One region of the Streptomyces sp. NBC_01428 genome, then DNA from elsewhere that is predicted to be linked to it. Evidence: predicted binding sites of a transcription regulator. Region 1 holds the regulator's gene; the other holds the start of a gene.
The links. Region 1 encodes HrcA, which represses chaperone genes, less so after heat shock. Its sites were predicted from a motif close to TTNGCACTCNGNNNNNCNGAGTGCNAA; they were not measured.
Positions count from the first base shown of each region.

Region 2: groES (co-chaperone GroES) is a predicted target of HrcA. The motif match lies at 2,395-2,421, and genes of this name have one in related genera.

Region 1 covers NZ_CP109499.1:6,132,214-6,142,034, forward strand. The annotation lists gene OG406_RS26530 (HAMP domain-containing protein) at 1-1,711, opposite strand, end outside; gene OG406_RS26535 (SpoIIE family protein phosphatase) at 1,893-4,064, shown strand; gene hemW (radical SAM family heme chaperone HemW) at 4,180-5,412, shown strand; gene OG406_RS26545 (DUF3097 domain-containing protein) at 5,503-6,309, opposite strand; gene OG406_RS26550 (MBL fold metallo-hydrolase) at 6,341-7,072, opposite strand; gene hrcA (heat-inducible transcriptional repressor HrcA) at 7,252-8,268, shown strand; gene dnaJ (molecular chaperone DnaJ) at 8,269-9,402, shown strand; gene OG406_RS26565 (nitronate monooxygenase) at 9,516-9,821, shown strand, end outside.
Region 2 covers NZ_CP109499.1:3,949,699-3,959,519, forward strand. The annotation lists gene OG406_RS16955 (DEAD/DEAH box helicase) at 1-1, shown strand, start outside; gene groL (chaperonin GroEL) at 157-1,785, opposite strand; gene groES (co-chaperone GroES) at 1,942-2,250, opposite strand; gene OG406_RS16970 (polysaccharide deacetylase family protein) at 2,503-3,255, opposite strand; gene OG406_RS16975 (polysaccharide deacetylase family protein) at 3,252-4,190, opposite strand; gene OG406_RS16980 (class I SAM-dependent methyltransferase) at 4,281-5,462, shown strand; gene OG406_RS16985 (RNA polymerase sigma factor) at 5,499-6,782, opposite strand; gene OG406_RS16990 (YciI family protein) at 6,829-7,185, opposite strand; gene OG406_RS16995 (FG-GAP repeat domain-containing protein) at 7,336-8,541, opposite strand; gene OG406_RS17000 (LacI family DNA-binding transcriptional regulator) at 8,817-9,821, opposite strand, start outside.

The sequences.
Region 1 (9,821 bases):
CGTCGATCTTCTTCGACAGGTCGCCCTGCGCCACCGCCGTGGCCACCTGGGCGATGTTGCGGACCTGCGAGGTCAGGTTGTCCGCCATGTAGTTGACGTTGTCGGTCAGGTCCCGCCAGACGCCCGAGACCCCGAGAACCTGGGCGCGTCCGCCGAGCCGCCCGTCCGTGCCGACCTCGCGCGCCACCCGGGTCACCTCGTCGGCGAACGCGCGCAGTTGCTCCACCATCGTGTTGACGGTGTCCTTCAGCTCCAGGATCTCGCCCCGGGCGTCGACCGTGATCTTCTTCGACAGGTCGCCGTTGGCGACGGCGGTGGTGACCTGGGCGATGTTGCGGACCTGCGAGGTCAGGTTCAGGGCCATGAAGTTGACGTTGTCGGTGAGGTCCTTCCAGACGCCCGACACCCCGCGGACCTGCGCCTGGCCGCCGAGGTTGCCCTCGGTGCCGACCTCGCGGGCGACGCGGGTGACCTCGTCGGCGAAGGCGGAGAGCTGGTCGACCATCGTGTTGATCGTCGACTTCAGCTCCAGGATCTCGCCCTTCGCCTCGACGGTGATCTTCTTGCCGAGGTCGCCCTGCGCCACGGCGGTGGAGACGAGGGCGATGTTGCGGACCTGAGAGGTCAGGTTGTCCGCCATGAAGTTGACGTTGTCGGTGAGGTCCTTCCAGACGCCCGACACGCCCCGCACCTGCGCCCGGCCGCCGAGGTTGCCCTCGGTTCCGACCTCGCGGGCGACGCGGGTGACCTCGTCGGCGAAGGCGGAGAGCTGGTCGACCATCGTGTTGATCGTCGACTTCAGCTCCAGGATCTCGCCCTGGGCGTCGACCGTGATCTTCTGGCTGAGGTCACCGTTGGCGACCGCCGTGGTGACCTGTGCGATATTTCGAACCTGTGACGTCAGGTTGGACGCCATGAAGTTGACGTTGTCGGTGAGGTCCTTCCAGACGCCCGACACCCCCCGCACCTGCGCCCGCCCGCCGAGCCGCCCCTCGGTGCCGACCTCGCGGGCCACCCGGGTCACCTCGTCGGCGAACGCGGAGAGCTGGTCGACCATCGTGTTCACGGTGAGCTTCAGTTCCAGCAGCTCACCGGTCGCCTCGACCGTCACCGTACGGGTCAGGTCGCCGCGTGCCACCGCCGTGGTCACCAGGGCGATGTCCCGCACCTGGGCGGTCAGCCGTGAGGCCATCGTGTTGACCGCCTCGGTCACGTCCCGCCAACTCCCGGACAGGCCGGTCGCCTTGGCGCGGCCGCCGAGCCGCCCCTCGGTGCCGACCTCGCGGGCGACCCGGGTGACCTCGCCGGTGAACAGGGAGAGCTGGTCGACCATCTTGTTCACGGCGCGGCCCAGCCGGCGCAGGTCGCCCCGCAGTTGACGGTTGCCGTCGTGCAGGTCGACACGCTGGGTCAGGTCGCCGCCGGCCACCGCGTCGAGCACGCGGGTCGCGTTCGCCGCGGGCGCCACCAGCGCGTCGAGCAGCTGGTTCACGTCGTCCACGCGCGTCGTCCACTTGCCGCCGCCGGGGCTGGCCGCGAGCCGCTCGTCGAGCCGTCCGTGCCGGATCAGCTCCCTGCGGACGCGCTGTACCTCGGAGTTGAAGTGCGAACTGCGGTCCATGATCTGGTTGAACATCGTGTTCAGCTCGGCGACCAGACCGTGCGCCGTCTCCGGCACCTTGCTGAAGTCGCCGTCCCGCGCCGCGGTCATCGCGGCGAGCAGGGGGCGCAGCTCCGATGCTCGAATCTGTCCGTCTTCGAGCACATGCATACCACTGTTCTCACTCATGACGGCCCACTTCGGTGACTCGACGCTTATGGGCGCGGTCAGTCTGTCACCCTGTCCGCACCGGCTGAGGTGTATTCGTCCGAACTGCTCAGGGAGCCGCACCGTGGGGGCCATTCCGACGCAACGCGAGTCCATGGCGTGCGCTCCGGGTGCGCCCGCGCACCACCGGGCCGGCCAGGACACCGTGGCCCGCACGACCCTGCCGGGCACTCCGCTCGCCCCCGGAGCCGCCCGCCGCTACCTCCGTGACACGCTCGTGGGCTGGGCCGAACTGGCCCTGCCCGGCGCGGAGATCATCGACGACCGGCTCACCGACGACGCCGCCGTGGTGGTCAGCGAACTCGTCACCAACGCCGTCGTCCACGCGGGCACCGACGTCGAGCTGCTGTGCCGCCTGGAGCACGCCCCCGACGGCCCGCCCGGCCCGCTGGTCGTCGAGGTGACCGATCATCACCCCGCCCGCGCGATACGCGACGACAGTCCCGAACGCCCCTACGGGACACCGGAGTACGGGCGGGGCCTGCGTCTCGTCTCCGCCCTCTCCGAGGCCTGGGGGATCACCTACCGCCCGGGCGTCAAGACGGTCTGGGCGCGCCTGCTGCTCGACGGCGGCGCCGACGCGTTCACGGCGGACGCCCCGTCCTCGGCCGACGTGTTCGCGGTGGACGGGGACGACCTCACGGGGAGAGGCGGCCGGGCGGGCACGGACGGCGCCGCGGGTACCGGCGGGAAGAACGGCGCGCAGGCCGGGCCGGCCGACGGCGCCTCCGGGAGCCGCCGCACGCGTGCCCACCGCCCCGGTGGACAGGGTCCGGCGGGCCCCACCGCGACCGCGTCCGTCTTCGCGGCGCCGGTCCCGGGGCACGGGGCGTCCGTCCCGGGTGGGGACGCCCTCGACCCGTCCGGCTTCCACGCGGTCACCCCGGCCGGCACGGCCCCCGGCGGCCCACGGAACCCCTCCGAGGGGCGGGACTGGCTCGACCGCGGGGCCCTCTCCTTCCTCGCCGAGGCCTCCGACCTGCTGGCCGGGCAGCTCGACGAGGACCTCGTCGCCGCGCTCGCCGGACAGCTCCTCGTCCCGCGGCTCGCCGACTGGTGCGCGGTGTGGCTGGAGGACGAGGCCACCGACCGGGCCGGCGGACTCGGGCTCGCCCTCGGACCCCGGCTGGCCCGGGTCTGGCACGGCAGCGAGAACCTCATCGAGGACCTGCGCGACGCCCTGGAGAAGGACCCGCCGCGGCTGCCCGACGCGGTCCGCTCCCGCGCCGTGCCCGTGCCCTGGCCCGGCGAGGCGCTGGGCCCGCGCGGAGCGAGCGGCGCCGCCCTGGCGTACCGGCTGATCGCGGGCGGCCGTCCGCTCGGCACGCTCGTCATCGGCAGGGCCGGACCCACCGGTTTCGCGGACGAGGTCAGCGGGCTCGTCGAGGACCTGAGCCGCCGGATCGCGCTCGCCATCGGCGCGGCCCGCCAGTACGCGCGCCAGGCCACCATCAGCAGGGTCCTGCAGCGCGGGCTCCTGCCGGGCGCGGTCGCCGAGATCCCCGGCGTGCGCAGCGCCCTCGTCTACGAGCCGCTCGACAAGGGCGGCCCCAGCGGCGACTTCTATGACGTGTTCCCGGCCGGGGACGGCCGCTGGTGCTTCGCCGTCGGCGACGTCCAGGGCAAGGGCCCCGAGGCCGCCGTCGTGATCGGGCTCGCCCGGCCCTGGCTGCGGCTGCTGGCCCGCGAGGGCTACGACGTGGCGGACGTCCTCGACCGCCTCAACCAGCTCCTCCTCGACGACGCGACCGAGGCCGCCGACGCGGCGGCCCGGGCGCTCGTGGCGGCCGGCGGCCCCGGGCTCGGCACCGATCTCGGCCCGCAGACCCGCTTCCTGTCCATGCTCTACGGCGAACTGGTTCCCTTCGAGGGCGGCGTGCGCTGCACCCTCGCCTCGGCCGGACACCCGCTGCCGCTGCTGCTGGCCCCCGACGGCGACGTACGGGAGGTGGCCCGTCCGCAGACCCTGCTCGGCGTCTTCGAGGACCCCGGCTACACCTCCGAGTCCTTCGACCTGCACCCCGGCGACACCCTGCTCTGCGTCACCGACGGCGTGACGGAGCGGCGCGAGGGGACCCGGCAGTTCGACGACGACGACGGGCTCGCGCACGCCCTCACGGGGTGCACCGGCCTGAACGCCGAGCTGGTCGCGGAACGCATCCGCGCACTCGTGCACGAGTTCGGGAGCCGCCCGCCGGAGGACGACATGGCCCTGCTGGTGTTACAGGCCGAGTAGCCCCGGCCCCGCCCCGCCCCGGTCCGGCCCCGGCGACAGGCCGGGCGACGAGGAGCGCGCCCGTTCGTCCACAGGCCGGGACCGTTCACTCCGCCCGTGCTGGACAATGGAACGCATGCCTTCCGCACTCCCCGACGGTGAGCCCGTCCCCGATGACGGGGCGCTGCCCGCGCACGCCCTGGCCGGGGCGGCCGAGCGGCCCCTCGGGTTCTACCTCCACGTCCCCTACTGCGCGACCCGCTGCGGGTACTGCGACTTCAACACCTACACGGCGACCGAGCTGCGGGGCACCGGAGGCGTGCTCGCCTCCCGCGACAACTACGCGGACACCCTGACCGACGAGGTCCGCCTCGCCCGCAAGGTCCTCGGCGACGACCCGCGTCCCGTCCGCACCGTCTTCGTCGGGGGCGGCACGCCCACCCTGCTGGCCGCCGACGACCTCGTCCGGATGCTGGGGGCGATCCGTGACGAGTTCGGTCTCGCGGACGACGCCGAGATCACCACGGAGGCGAACCCGGAGTCGGTCGACCCGGAGTACCTCGCGACGCTCCGCGCCGGCGGCTTCAACCGCGTCTCCTTCGGGATGCAGAGCGCCCGGCAGCACGTGCTGAAGGTGCTGGACCGCACCCACACCCCCGGCCGCCCCGAGGCCTGCGTCGCCGAGGCCCGCGCGGCCGGCTTCGAGCACGTGAACCTCGACCTGATCTACGGCACCCCGGGGGAGTCCGACGACGACTGGCGGGCCTCCCTCGAAGCAGCCCTCGGCGCCGGCCCCGACCACGTCTCGGCCTACGCGCTCATCGTCGAGGAGGGCACCCAGCTCGCCCGCCGCATCCGCCGCGGCGAGGTCCCGATGACCGACGACGACGTCCACGCCGACCGCTACCTCATCGCCGACGAGGTGATGGCCGAAGCGGGCTTCGACTGGTACGAGGTGTCGAACTGGGCCACCACCGAGGCGGCCCGATGTCTGCACAACGAGCTGTACTGGCGCGGCGCGGACTGGTGGGGCGCGGGCCCCGGCGCCCACAGCCACGTCGGCGGCGTCCGCTGGTGGAACGTGAAGCACCCCGGGGCCTACGCGGCGGCGCTGGCCTCCGGCCGGTCCCCGGGCGCCGGGCGCGAACTCCTCTCCGACGAGGACCGCCGCGTCGAGCGCATCCTGCTCGAACTGCGGCTGCGCGAGGGCTGCCCGCTCTCGCTGCTCCGCCCCGACGGCCGCACGGCCTCCCGCCGCGCCCTGTCCGAGGGCCTCCTCGAACCGGGCCCCTACGACGAGGGCCGCGCCGTCCTCACCCTGCGCGGCCGCCTCCTCGCGGACGCGGTCGTCCGGGACCTGGTCGACTGACCGGACGACGACGCAGGAAGCCACCGCGGCCCCGGACACCACCGGACGGGCGGCCGGACGCGACCGTGCCCGGCCGTGGCGCGGTCCGGCCTACTCCGGCGCCGTGACGAAGTCGATCAGTTCCTCGACGCGGCCCAGGAGTTCGGGCTGGAGGTCCTTGTAGGAGTGGACCCGGGACAGGATGTGCTGCCAGGCCGCGCCGGTGTTCTCCGGCCAGCCCAGGGCCCGGCACACGCCCGTCTTCCAGTCCTCGCCGCGCGGCACCCGGGGCCAGCCCGGGATGCCCACGGAGGACGGCTTCACGGCCTCCCAGATGTCGATGTAGGGGTGGCCGAGCACCAGGGCGTGCTCACTCGTCACCGCCGCGGCGATCCGGGACTCCTTCGAGCCGGGCACCAGGTGGTCGACGAGCACGCCGAGCCGGGCGTCCGGGCCCGGCGCGAACTCCTCGACGATCGCGGGAAGGTCGTCGACGCCCTCCAGGTACTCCACGACGACGCCCTCGACGCGCAGGTCGTCGCCCCAGACCCGCTCGACCAGTTCGGCGTCGTGGCGGCCCTCCACGTAGATGCGGCCCGCCCGCGCGACCCGGGCGCGGGCGCCGGGCACCGCCACCGAGCCGGACGCGGTACGGCTGGGACGTACGGGTGCCGCGGACGCCGGGCGGACCAGCGTCACCACCCTGCCCTCCAGCAGGAAGCCGCGCGGCTCCATGGGGAACACCCGGTGCTTGCCGAAGCGGTCCTCCAGGGTCACCGTGCCCGCCTCGCAGCCGATCACCGCGCCGCAGAAACCGGTGCCGGGCTCCTCGACCACCAGACCCGGGTCCGCCGGGACCTCGGGCACGGGCTTGGGCTTCTTCCACGGCGGGGTCAGGTCCGGAGAGTACTGGCGCATTCGCATGACGATAGGAGAAGCACGCCGGGGCTCACCGCGACACGCCGAAACGCGCGGCCAGCTCGTCCCGCTGCGAGCGGACGAACGCGGCGTCCACCAGCGCTCCGTGGCCGGGCACGTACACAGCGTCCCGCCCGCCGAGTGCGAGCAGCCGGTCGAGCGCCGCCGGCCAGCGCGACGGGACCGCGTCGGGGCCCGCCTGCGGCTCGCCGGACTCCTCGACCAGGTCGCCGCAGAACACCACCGAAGGGTCGCCCGGCACCACGGCCACGAGGTCGTGGGCGGTGTGGCCCTCACCGATCCGCACCAGCCGCACCAGGGCGCCCTCGCCGAGTTCCAGGTCCCGGGTGCCCCGGACGCCGTGCGCGGGGCGTACGAGGGCGTCCGCCGCCTCCCGTGCCGCCCCGGGGTCCAGCCCGTTGCGCACCGCGTCCGCCCGCAGCTCCTCACGACCGTGCTCGTACACCCCGGACGAGCCGTCCGCGACGAACACCTCGGCGCCCGCGAACGCCACGGCGCCGAAGACATGGTCGAAATGCGGGTGGGTGAGTGCGAGGTGCGTCACGTGCCGCCCCGGGCCGAGCAGCCGCTCCGCCTCCGCGCGCAGCGCCGCGCCCTCCGCGACACCCGACCCGGCGTCGATCATCAGCGCCGCGTCCCCGCCGACGACGAGCCCGACGGTGCAGTCCCAGCCCGGAAGCCGCCGCCGGCCGATCCGGGGCGTCACCCGTTCCCACCCCAGCTCTTCCCAAGTCAGCCTCATACGGCGACGCTAGCGGTGACCGGGTGTCGCGCACGACATCGCAGGCCCGCCCTTGCCGGGGTCGTGCCTCACCGCCGTACACTGGCCCGGGGAACGCTGGCACTCGGGCGCGTTGAGTGCCAGGCGAAAAGCCACGAAGGCCACGAAGACCACGGAGTCGACTTCTGGAGGTGTGCGCGATGCTCAGTGAACGCAGGCTCGAGGTGCTCCGCGCCATCGTCCAGGACTATGTGGGCACCGAGGAGCCGGTCGGCTCCAAGGCGCTCACCGAGCGTCACCGGCTCGGCGTCTCGCCGGCGACCGTCCGCAACGACATGGCGGTCCTGGAGGACGAGGGCTACATCGCCCAGCCGCACACCAGCGCCGGACGCATCCCCACGGACAAGGGATACCGGCTCTTCGTCGACAAGCTCGCGGGCGTCAAGCCGATGACCGCGCCGGAGCGGCGCGCCATCCAGAACTTCCTGGACGGAGCCGTCGACCTCGACGACGTCGTCGGCCGGACGGTGCGGCTGCTCGCGCAGCTCACCCGGCAGGTCGCCGTCGTGCAGTACCCCTCGCTGACCCGCTCGACCGTGCGGCACGTGGAACTGCTCTCGCTCGCCCCGGCGCGCGTGATGCTCGTGCTGATCACGGACACCGGCCGGGTCGAGCAACGCATGATCAACTGCCCCGTCCCGTTCGGTGAGACTTCTCTCGCCGATCTGCGGGCCCGGCTCAACAGCCGGGTTGCGGGCCGCCCCTTCGCGGACGTCCCGCAGCTCGTGCAGGACCTCCCCGACGCCTTCGAGGCGGAGGACCGGGGTACGGTCTCGACAGTGCTCTCCACCCTGCTGGAGACACTTGTCGAAGAGACCGAGGAGCGGCTGATGATCGGCGGGACCGCCAATCTCACCCGTTTCGGACATGACTTCCCTCTCACCATCCGTCCGGTGCTCGAAGCGCTGGAGGAGCAGGTCGTGCTCCTCAAGTTGCTTGGAGAGGCCGGGGATTCGAGCATGACCGTGCGAATCGGTCATGAGAACGCGTATGAGGGACTCAACTCCACGTCCGTGGTCTCGGTCGGCTACGGTTCGGGCGGCGAGGCAGTAGCCAAACTCGGCGTGGTCGGCCCGACCCGCATGGATTACCCGGGAACGATGGGAGCGGTACGAGCGGTGGCACGGTACGTCGGACAGATCCTGGCGGAGTCGTAAGTGGCCACGGACTACTACGCCGTACTCGGCGTGCGCCGCGACGCGTCCCAGGACGAGATCAAGAAGGCGTTCCGGAGGCTCGCGCGCGAGCTGCACCCGGACGTCAATCCCGATCCGAAGACGCAGGAGCGCTTCAAGGAGATCAACGCCGCCTACGAGGTGTTGTCGGACCCGCAGAAGAAGCAGGTCTACGACCTCGGCGGCGACCCCCTGTCCCAGCAGGGCGGAGGCGCCGGCGGCTTCGGCGCTGGCGGCTTCGGGAACTTCTCGGACATCATGGACGCCTTCTTCGGCACGGCGTCGCAGCGCGGACCGCGCTCGCGCACCCGCCGCGGCCAGGACGCCATGATCCGGCTGGAGATCGAGCTGGACGAGGCGGCCTTCGGCACCACGAAGGACATCCAGGTCGACACGGCCGTCGTCTGCGCGACCTGCAACGGCGAGGGCGCCGCACCCGGGACCTCCGCGCAGACCTGTGACATGTGCCGCGGCCGCGGCGAGGTGTCCCAGGTGACGCGGTCCTTCCTCGGCCAGGTCATGACCTCGCGGCCGTGCCCGCAGTGCCAGGGCTTCGGCACCGTGGTCCCGACCCCGTGCCCCGAGTGCGCGGGCGACGGCCGGGTCCGCTCCCGCCGCACCCTCACGGTCAAGATCCCGGCCGGTGTGGACAACGGCACCCGGATCCAGCTCGCGGGCGAGGGCGAGGTCGGCCCCGGCGGCGGCCCCGCCGGCGACCTGTACGTCGAGATCCACGAGCTGCCGCACTCGACGTTCCAGCGTCGCGGCGACGACCTGCACTGCACGGTCACGATCCCGATGACGGCCGCAGCCCTCGGCACCAAGGTGCCCCTGGAGACCCTCGACGGCATGGAGGAGGTCGACATCCGTCCGGGCACGCAGTCCGGCCAGTCGATCCCGCTGCACGGCCGGGGCGTCACGCACCTGCGCGGCGGCGGCCGGGGCGACCTCATCGTGCACGTCGAGGTCACCACGCCCACCAAGCTCGACCCGGAGCAGGAGCGGGTCATGCGCGAGCTCGCGGCGCTGCGCGGCGAGGAGCGGCCCACCGGCCAGTTCCAGCCCGGGCAGCAGGGGCTCTTCTCCCGGCTGAAGGACGCCTTCAACGGACGCTGACGCGACGGCGGCACGGGGCGGTATTCCCGCCCCGTGACCGCCCGCCGCGCCACCCCGTAACCGAGCGGACGGCCGGATTCGGACTTGTACGGAGGACGTGACAACATGCCGTCATGTCCTCCGCGCTGACCGATCTCTTCCCTCACCCGATCGTGCAGGCCCCCATGGCGGGCGGCGTCTCCGTCCCCCAGCTCGCGGCCGCCGTGTCCGAGGCCGGCGGGCTCGGATGCCTCGCCGCCGGGTACAAGACGGCCGACGGCATGTACCAGGAGATCAAACAGCTGCGCGGGCTGACCGGCCGTCCCTTCGGCGTCAACCTGTTCATGCCGCAGCCGGAGTACGCGGACTCCTCGGCGGTCGAGGTCTACGCCCACCAGCTCGCCGGTGAGGCGGCCTGGTACGAGACCGAACTCGGCGAC
Region 2 (9,821 bases), 2.2 Mb from region 1:
AACCCGGGCACGCCGACAACGTCAAAAAAGCCTCGGCACGCCCGCCGGACAGCACTTCGCCCCGCCGTGGGAACGACGGGGCGAAGCAACACGGCCCGATTCAGCACCGTGTCCCTGTCCAGGGATTCAGTGCCGACCCCGGCCTACCGGTGTGCGTCAGTGGGAGTGACCGTGGCCGTGGCCGTGACCGGCGTCGCCCTCGTCGTCGGCCGGCTTCTCGACGACCAGGGTCTCGGTCGTGAGGAGCAGGGACGCGATGGAGGCGGCGTTCTCCAGGGCGGAGCGGGTGACCTTGACCGGGTCGATGACGCCGGCCTTGACCAGGTCGCCGTACTCACCGGTGGCGGCGTTGAAGCCCTGGCCCTTGTCGAGCTCGGCGACCTTGGAGGTGATGACGTAACCCTCCAGGCCGGCGTTCTCGGCGATCCAGCGCAGCGGCTCGACGGCGGCCCTGCGGACGACCGCGACACCCGTGGCCTCGTCGCCGGTCTTGCCGAGGTTGCCCTCGAGGACCTTGACGGCGTGGACGAGCGCGGAGCCACCACCGGAGACGATGCCCTCCTCGACCGCGGCGCGGGTCGCGGAGATGGCGTCCTCCAGACGGTGCTTCTTCTCCTTGAGCTCCACCTCGGTGGCGGCGCCGACCTTGATCACGCACACGCCGCCGGCGAGCTTCGCGAGGCGCTCCTGGAGCTTCTCGCGGTCCCAGTCGGAGTCCGTGTTCTCGATCTCGGCCTTGATCTGGTTGACGCGGCCGGCGACCTCGTCCGAGCTGCCGCCACCGTCGACGATGGTGGTGTCGTCCTTGGTGACGGTCACGCGGCGGGCGGTGCCGAGCACGTCCAGGCCGACCTGGTCGAGCTTGAGGCCGACCTCCTCGGCGATGACCTGACCACCGGTGAGGGTGGCGATGTCGCCGAGCATGGCCTTGCGGCGGTCACCGAAGCCGGGGGCCTTCACGGCGACGGCGTTGAACGTGCCGCGGATCTTGTTCACGACCAGGGTCGACAGGGCCTCGCCCTCGACGTCCTCGGCGATGATCAGCAGCGGCCGCGAGGCGTTCGCCTGGATGACCTTCTCCAGCAGCGGCAGGAGGTCCTGGATGGAGCTGATCTTGCCCTGGTGGATCAGGATGTACGGGTCGTCGAGGACGGCCTCCATACGCTCCTGGTCGGACACCATGTAGGGCGAGAGGTAGCCCTTGTCGAAGGCCATGCCCTCGGTGAAGTCCAGCTCCAGACCGAAGGTGTTGGACTCCTCGACGGTGATGACACCGTCCTTGCCGACCTTGTCCATCGCCTCGGCGATGAGCTCGCCGACCTGCGGGTCCTGGGCGGACAGACCGGCGACGGCCGCGATGTCGGACTTCTCGTCGATCGGGCGCGCGGTGGCGAGCAGCTCGTCGGAGACCGCCTTGACGGCCGCGTCGATGCCCTTCTTCAGCAGCGCCGGGGAGGCACCCGCGGCGACGTTCTTGAGGCCCTCGCGCACGAGCGCCTGGGCGAGCACGGTGGCGGTGGTCGTACCGTCACCCGCGATGTCGTTGGTCTTGGTCGCCACCTCCTTCACCAGCTGGGCACCGAGGTTCTCGTACGGGTCCTCGACCTCGACCTCACGGGCGATGGTCACGCCGTCGTTGGTGATGGTGGGGGCGCCGAACTTCTTGTCGATGACGACGTTGCGGCCCTTGGGGCCGATCGTCACCTTCACCGTGTCGGCAAGCTTGTTGACGCCGCGCTCAAGGGCGCGACGGGCGTCCTCGTCGAACTTCAGGATCTTCGCCATGGGAGCGGTTCAGCCCTCTCGGAAAACTTTGGGAGAAACGAACGGCGCCCCCAGCGCCCGGTTCAAGAGAAGTAGCGGGGGCCAGGGGCGCAGTTCACTGCAATGCTGGGTGTCGGGTGGTCCGGGGGAAGCCCCCGGACGCCCTTGCCCGGTGAATTACTTCTCGATGATCGCGAGCACGTCGCGAGCCGAGAGGACGAGGTACTCCTCGCCGTTGTACTTCACCTCGGTGCCGCCGTACTTGCTGTAGAGCACGACGTCGCCGACGGTGACGTCGAGCGGAAGACGGTTACCGTCCTCGAAGCGGCCCGGACCCACGGCAAGGACGACGCCCTCCTGGGGCTTCTCCTTCGCGGTGTCCGGGATGACCAGGCCAGAGGCCGTGGTCTGCTCGGCGTCGAGCGGCTGGACCACAATGCGGTCCTCGAGCGGCTTGATGGCAACCTTGGAGCTGGCGGTCGTCACGATCCGACCTCCCCCTTCGGAGATCTCACGGGGTTAACTGTCTGAGGTGGCGACCGGGTCGATCCGTCGTCGCGGGTGCCGGATCTGCCCTTCGCCATTGGCACTCTCCAGGGGGGAGTGCCAGGCCTGACACTATGACTGCGATTAGCACTCGGTCAAGCGGAGTGCCAAAGCCGGCGGCGTGGCGCGGCCCGGACGGCCCCTCAGGACGTGCGGGCGGACCCTTTCGGAGGTAGGTCTCCGCCTCCGGCTCTAGAGGTAGTTCTCCAGCCGCGCGGGGGTGAAGCCCTCCGCCTGGATGCGCCGGAGCAGCCGGACCGTGGCGTCCGTGAGGTCGGGCTCCTCGAAGCCGGTGAGGATGTCGCCCGGCCGGAGCCGGTGCGTGCCGGGGGCCCTGCCGAGGACGACCGCGCTGACCCCGCAGTCACCGGCGGCCCGCAGCGTGGTCGCGTCGTACCGGCCGTAGGGGGGCCGCAGCAGCCGGGGCCGGATGCCGAAGCGCTGCCGGAGCTTGTCCTGCTGCCCGCAGATCTCGGCGCGCTGGCCCGCGTAGGGCAGGCCGCGCAGGGAGGCGTGGTCGAGGGTGTGGTTCTGGACGGTCGCGCCGACCTCGCGCAGCCGGGCGAAGTGCGCGTACCCCGGCCCGACGACACTGTCCGTGAGGAACATGCTGACGGGCAGCCGCAGTTCACGGACCATGTCGACGAACCGCGGATCGCGTTCCGCTCCGTCGTCGTACGTCAGGAAGACGACCTTGTCGCGGGTGCGGACGTGGTCCACGACGGGCGGCAGACCCGGGCCCGCGGTGCGCGCGGCGGTCCGGGCGGGCGCGCGGGGCGCCGGGGCCAACGGGGCGGTCAGGCCCCAGCGGCGGTACGCCGTCTCCTGCGGGTGCACCCGCTGCGCCGCCTTCTTGCCCAGCCGCTCGATCGGGTCGACGGACTGCGCGCAGCCGGTCAGCAGCAGCGCCGCGAGCAGTCCGGCGACCGGCACCCGCAGCCTCACAGGTAGTCCTCCAGGCGCGCGACCGCGTAGCCCTCGGCCGTGATCCTCTTCAGGAAGCGGCGGACCAGGTCGGGCATGGTCCCCTTCCAGTCCTTGGGGCCGCGGAAGTGGGTGAGGACGATGTCGCCGGGGTGCAGGTCCTGGTCCTCCTCGCGGTACTCCCAGTGGTCGACGAACACCTCCTCGTCCCAGATGGGCGCGTACTTGATCCCACAGGACTTGGCGGCGCGCAGGGTGTCCTGGTTGTAGTTGCCGTAGGGCGGGCGGAAGAGCGAGGGGCGCTTGCCGAACTGCTTCTTCATCACGTCCTGCATGCCGCAGATCTCGTGCTTCTGCCGCGCGTAGGAGAGGCCGGGCAGGTACGGGTGGTGCAGCGTGTGGTTGTTGAGGGTGATGCCGCGGTCCCGCATCTTCCGGAAGTACCCGTAGTCGTCCTTGATCAGGTAGTCGCTGAGGAAGACGGTGTACGGGATCTTCAGCTCGCTCATCATGCGCAGGAACTGCGGGTCCTTCTCCTCGCCGTCGTCGATGGTGAGGAAGACGACCCTGTCCTTGGTGGGGACGGTCGTGAAGACGGGCGGCAGCCCCAGTTCCTTCTGGCCGTCGACCTCGAACCCCTTGCGAGCCTCGATGACCGGCTTCCTCGCGGGCGGCGCCGGGGGCATCAGGGGCGCGGTGGGCAGTCCCCAGCGCCGGGCGACGGCGGTGCGGGCGGCCTGCGCCTTGCGGAGCCGCAGGGCGTACGAGTCGAGGGCGCGGGCGGGTCCCGCCTGGAGCCGGCCGGCCTGCTGACCGGCGGCGGGCCGGGCGGCGCCGGAGCCGGAGCCCTCGGCGGCACAGCCGGAGACGAGGACGGCGAGGGCCAGCGCGCCGATCCCGCAGCGCACACCAGCCCGATTTGCGCCGTTCTTATAGTTTTGTCGTACGGGTCGCATGGGCCGGGATCCTCGCAGGTCACCTCCCTGACGCGGCCCCGACACCGCGGCCGGAGGCACACCGTCCACCGACTGGCCCACAATGGCCGGGTGAACGACGTCTCCTTCGCCTCCCTGCTCACCTCCGAGGGCCGCGCCCTGCTCGACGAGGTGCACGGCACCGAACCGGCGCAGGAACTGGCCGTCGCCACCCGGCTGCGCCGTGAGCACCCCGCCGAGCTGGTCTCGGCCGCCCTCGGGCAGGCGCGGCTGCGGCAGCGGGCGGTGGCGAAGTTCGGGTCCGAGGACGCGGGGCGGATGTTCTTCACGCCGAACGGGGTGGAGCAGTCCACCCGCACGAGCGTGGCCGTCCACCGCGCCGAACGGCTGCGCGCACTGGGCGTCCGCTCCGTCGCCGACCTCTGCTGCGGGATCGGCGGCGACGCGATCGCGCTGGCCCGCGCGGGCATCCGCGTCCTCGCCGTGGACCGCGACCCGCTGACGGTCGCCGCGGCCCGGGCGAACGCCGACGCGCTGGGGCTCGCCGACCTGATCGAGGTGCGCGAGACCGATGTCACCGAGGTGGACACCGCGGGGTACGACGCGGTCTTCGTCGACCCCGGGCGCCGGGGCGGCCGGGGCCGCATCTTCGACCCGGAGAGCTACTCGCCGCCCCTCTCCTGGGCGGTCGGCGCGGCCGTGAAGGCTCCCGTCGCCGCGCTGAAGATCGCACCCGGCATCCCGCACGAGGCGGTCCCCGCCGAGGCCGAGGCCGAGTGGATCTCCGACGGCGGCGACGTCAAGGAGGCGGTGCTGTGGTTCGGCACCGAACCGGGCCTGGTGCGCGCCACCCTGCTGCCGGGCCCGCGCGAACTGCGCGGACGCGGGCTGCCCGACCCGGCGGTCCGGGCGGTCGGACGCTATCTGTACGAGCCGGACGGCGCCGTGATCCGGGCGCACCTGGTCGCCGAGGTGGCCGAGGACCTGGACGGCGGACTCGTCGACGAGACGATCGCCTACGTCACCGCGGACGAGCTGCGCCCCACGCCGTACGCCTCGGCGTACGAGATCACCGACCGACTCCCCTTCAACGTGAAGAAGTTGAAGGCGCTCCTGCGGGAGCGGGAGGTCGGTGTCCTGACCGTCAAGAAGCGCGGGTCGGCCGTCGAGCCGGAGGAGCTGCGGCGCAAGGTGAAGCCGCAGGGACCCCGGTCCGCGACGGTGTTCCTGACCCGGGTGGCGGGCGCTCCCACCATGCTCGTCGGAGCACCCGCGCGGCCTGCCACGACCTGACCACGGACAAGGTCACCGGGTCACCGCGTCACCGGGTCACGAGCCGGGCAGGTCCCGTGCCCGGTCCGTGAGCAGGGCGCGTTCCCGGTCGTTGCGCGCCAGCGCGGCCGCCCGTTCGAGCTCGGCCCGCGCCTCCGCCGTCCGGCCGAGCCGGGCCAGCAGGTCGCCACGCACGCTGGGCAGCAGGTGGTAGTCGCGCAGGGCGGGTTCGCCGGTGAGGGCGTCGACGATCTCCAGAGCGGGGCCGGGGCCCTCGGCCATGGAGACGGCCACGGCGCGGTTCAGTTCGACGACGGGCGAGGGGACCCGTGTGGCCAGCGCCCCGTACAGGGCGGCGATCCGCGGCCAGTCCGTGTCCTCGTAGGTGAGGGCCTGCGCGTGACAGGCGGCGATGGCGGCCTGGAGGGCGTACGGACCCGGGCTGCCGGTGCCGACGGCGTTCGAGCGGCCCAGCGCGGTGAAGCCCCGGCGGATCAGCATGCGGTTCCAGCGGCGGCGGTTCTGGTCCCTGAGGAGGACGGGTTCGCCACCGGGTCCGGTCCGGGCGGCGGCGCGGGACTCCTGGAGCTCCAGCAGGGCCGCCAGCGCGTGCACCTCGGGCTCCTTCGGCATCAGCTCGGCGAGCACACGGGCCAGCCGGAGCGCGTCCTCGCACAGCGCCGGGCGCAGCAGGTCGTCGCCCGCCGTGGCCGCGTACCCCTCGTTGAACACGAGGTAGATGACCTCCAGCACGGAACCGAGGCGTGCCTCGCGCTCCGGACCGTACGGCACCTCGAAGGCGACGGCCCTGGCCGCGAGCGTCCGTTTGGCGCGCACGATGCGCTGGGCGACCGTCGCCTCCGGGACGAGGTAGGCGCGGGCGATCTCGGGGGTGGTCAGACCGCCGACGAGCCGCAGGGTGAGCGCGATCCGCGCCTCGGCGGACAGCACGGGGTGGCAGGCGGTGAAGACCAGGCGGAGCAGGTCGTCGTCGATGTCGTCCGGATCCGAGGGCTCGTCGACGTGGTGCGGCGCCGACAGCGAGAGGTCCCGCCCGACCTCCTCCAGCTTGCGGGCGTAGCGCTCCCTGCGGCGTACGAGGTCGATCGCGCGGTGCTTGGCGGTCGCCGTCAGCCAGGCCCCGGGGTTGTCCGGCACACCGTCCCGCGGCCACTGCTCCAGCGCCGCGACCAGCGCGTCCTGCGCGAGTTCCTCGGCGATGCCGACGTCACGGACGATCCGCGCGACGCCCGCGATGATGCGGGGCGACTCGATGCGGAAGATGGTCTCGACGGTCGTGTCGACGCCGCCGCCGGGGGCCTGGGTGGGCTGTTGTTCCACAGCCCACCATCAGACACCCGCGACGGCCCCCGGCCAAGCGGACCGCTCAGCCGCCGGCGATCTCGCGCACCTCACAGGTCACCGTCCAGTGCTCCTCGTGCACCTTCAGGAACCGCTTGGTCCACTCCAGGGCCTCGGCCATGTCCTTGCACTGCATGATCGCGTAGCCGCCGACGACCTCCTTGGACTCGGTGAAGGGGCCGTCGGTGACGGTCAGTTCGCCGCCCGACCACAGGACGCGCTTGCCCTGCGCGGAGGGCGTCAGACCCTCGGTCTCCAGCATGACGCCCGCCTTGGTGATCTCCTCGATCAGTTCGCCCATGCGCTGCATCAGCTCGGGGCTGGGGCCCTCGGCGGGCGCGGTGCTCTCGTCGATCTGGACGAGTGACAGGTAGCGGGGCATGGTGACTCCTCGTGTCTCGGTGGCTCTCGGGACGGGGATCGTCCCCGCCTCTCACCTGTGCGTCGATCGGGCGAGGGCGGTTTCGACACCGTCCCGGCATTTCCTCGAAGTTTTTGTCGTCTCCCCCGGAAGTCTCTTCCCCGGACGAGGTCAGCGCCTGCGCACCGCGTCCGCGGCGGCCGTCTCGGGGCAGCCGGAGAGGGCCCGGAACGTGCCGTGCCCGGCGGGCTCGCCGGCTGCCGGGCCGGCCAGGTCGGCACAGCCGTCGGAGTCGGTGTCCAGGAGGGTCACCCCGGCTCCGGACCGGCCGTCGCGCGCACCGGCTCCCGACGCCGCCGGGCCCTCGGGGGTCGGCGACACCGTCACCGATGTCCACGCGCCGCCCCCGCCGATCCCGGCGGCGGAACCGCGCGCCACGTCGAACCGCCGGGCGGGCCCGCCGTCGTGCGCCGCATCGGGACCGGGATCGGCCCGGGTACCGGCGTCCACGACGACGTCCGCGTAGCCGTCCCCGTCGAGGTCGCCGACGGCGACGGCGGGGCCGCCGCGGTGTCCGGCGGTGCGGACCGGCCCGGAGGCGGTGGAGCGGTAGACGTACGTGCAGAAGGCGCCCGCGCCGCAGTGCGCGGAGAGCACCAGGTCGTCCCGGCCGTCGCCGTCGACGTCCCCGGTGGCACCGCCGACGACCTCGACGTGCGCGAGTCCGCCGGGGTCGAGGGCGGCCTCCCGGGCGGGGACGCCCGTACGGCGCACCGGGCCGGTCCGGACGGTCGCCTCGGTGCCGGTGGCTCCGTCGCCGCGGGCGGGGCGCAGGAGCACCAGATCCAGCAGGCCGTCGCCGTCGAAGTCGCCCGTCCAGGCGGTGGCGGCGGGCACCGAGGTGGCACCGGTCAAGCCGTGCGGACCGCCCCAGACGATCACCGCGTCACTCGTCCCCGCGGTGGTGACGACCAGGTCCGCGTAGCCGTCGGCGTCCAGGTCCCCGCGCGCCACCCGGGACCCGAACCCCTCCCCCGCGACCGGTGAGCCCGGGACACCCCTGGTGGCCCGGCTGATCCCGGCCCGCCGGCCGGCGTCGCCCGTGGACAGGCCGTCCGGGCCGCCGTACAGCACCGTGACGCGGCCGGCGCCGTGCCGTCCGCCGACCGTGGCGGTGCCGTCGGCGACCGCGAGGTCCGCATATCCGTCTCCGTCGAAGTCCTCGCGCACGGGAGAGGCGGCGGGGACCGGGACGAAGGCGGGTGTGACGGGCACGGTCGTCGCGCCCGCCGGACCGCGCCCGGCGGGAGCCACCAGGGCCAGCACGAGGACGGCGAGGGCTCCCGCCCAACGGGTGCGCGGACGCGGGGAATTCATGAGGAGGCCCTCCCGTCACGGTCTCAGGCTCACCGCACGAGACTCGCCGGTCGGCGCATTGGTTGTACGCGGCACGGGCCGGCACCCCCCGAAGGAACCAAGCGGAATGGGCTGTTCGGAAGGGCCCGCTCGGGGCGGTGCCGCCTCGACGCGGCTCGTCGCGCGCAGCGGCCTCACCGGGGGCCGCTTCCACGACAGAAACTCTTCGAAAGTTTCGATCGCAGGTCCGACCGGCTTCGGATGGCGCGCGGGGAAGCCGCTCACCGGGCCCGGCGTCACGCGGGAGGCGCCCCCGTGCTGCTGCGGACCACCAGGCTGGTCGCCAGTTCCATCCGCGTCCCGGCCGCGGGCCTTTCCTGCCGGCCCAGTTCGAGCACCAGCTTCGCCGCCGCCTCGGCCATCTCCGTCAGCGGCTGCCGCACGGTCGTCAGGGGCGGGCCCACCCAGCGCGCCACGGGAAGATCGTCGAAGCCGACGACACTCAGGTCCTCGGGAATCCGCAGCCCCAGCTCGCGGGCCGCCTCGTAGAGGCCGAGCGCCTGGAGGTCGTTGCCGGCGAAGACGGCCGTGGGCCGGTCGGGCCGACGCAGGAGTTCGAGCCCGGCCCGGTAGCCGCTCTCGTGATGGAAGGTGCCGGGGAGGATCAGACCGGCGTCGACGGGCAGCCCCGCCGTCTCCAGCGCGGCACGGTAGCCGTCGACCCGGGCGCGGCTGCACATCATCTGCGAGGGCCCGGTGATCGCGCCGATCCGGGTGTGGCCCAGTTCGATGAGATGGCGCGTCGCGGCGAGGCCTCCGTGCCAGTTGGTGGCGCCGATGGACGGCACGCCGTCGCCCGGGTCGCCTGCCGGATCCATCACGACGAACGGCACGGACCTGCTGGTCAGCAGCGCCCGACCGGACTCGTCGAGACCGGACAGCACGAGGATCACGCCGTACGGGCGGCGCGCGGCGACCTGGTCGGCCCAGGTCCGGCCCGGGGTCAGCCGGCCGGCGCTCTCCGACAGCACGACGCTCAGCCCCTCGTCCCGCGCCACGTTCTCGACGCCCCGGATGACCTCCATCGCCCAGGCGCTCTCCAGCTCGTGGAAGACGAGGTCGATCAGGGGCGACCGCGTCGACTCCGCCCTGCGCCGCCGGTATCCGTGGTCGCGCAGCAGCTCCTCGACACGGCTGCGGGTCGCCGGGGCGACATCGGCGCGGCCGTTGAGCACCTTCGAAACAGTCGGGGCCGACACCCCTGCCTCGCGGGCGATCTCGGCGAGCGTCGCCGTCCTTGC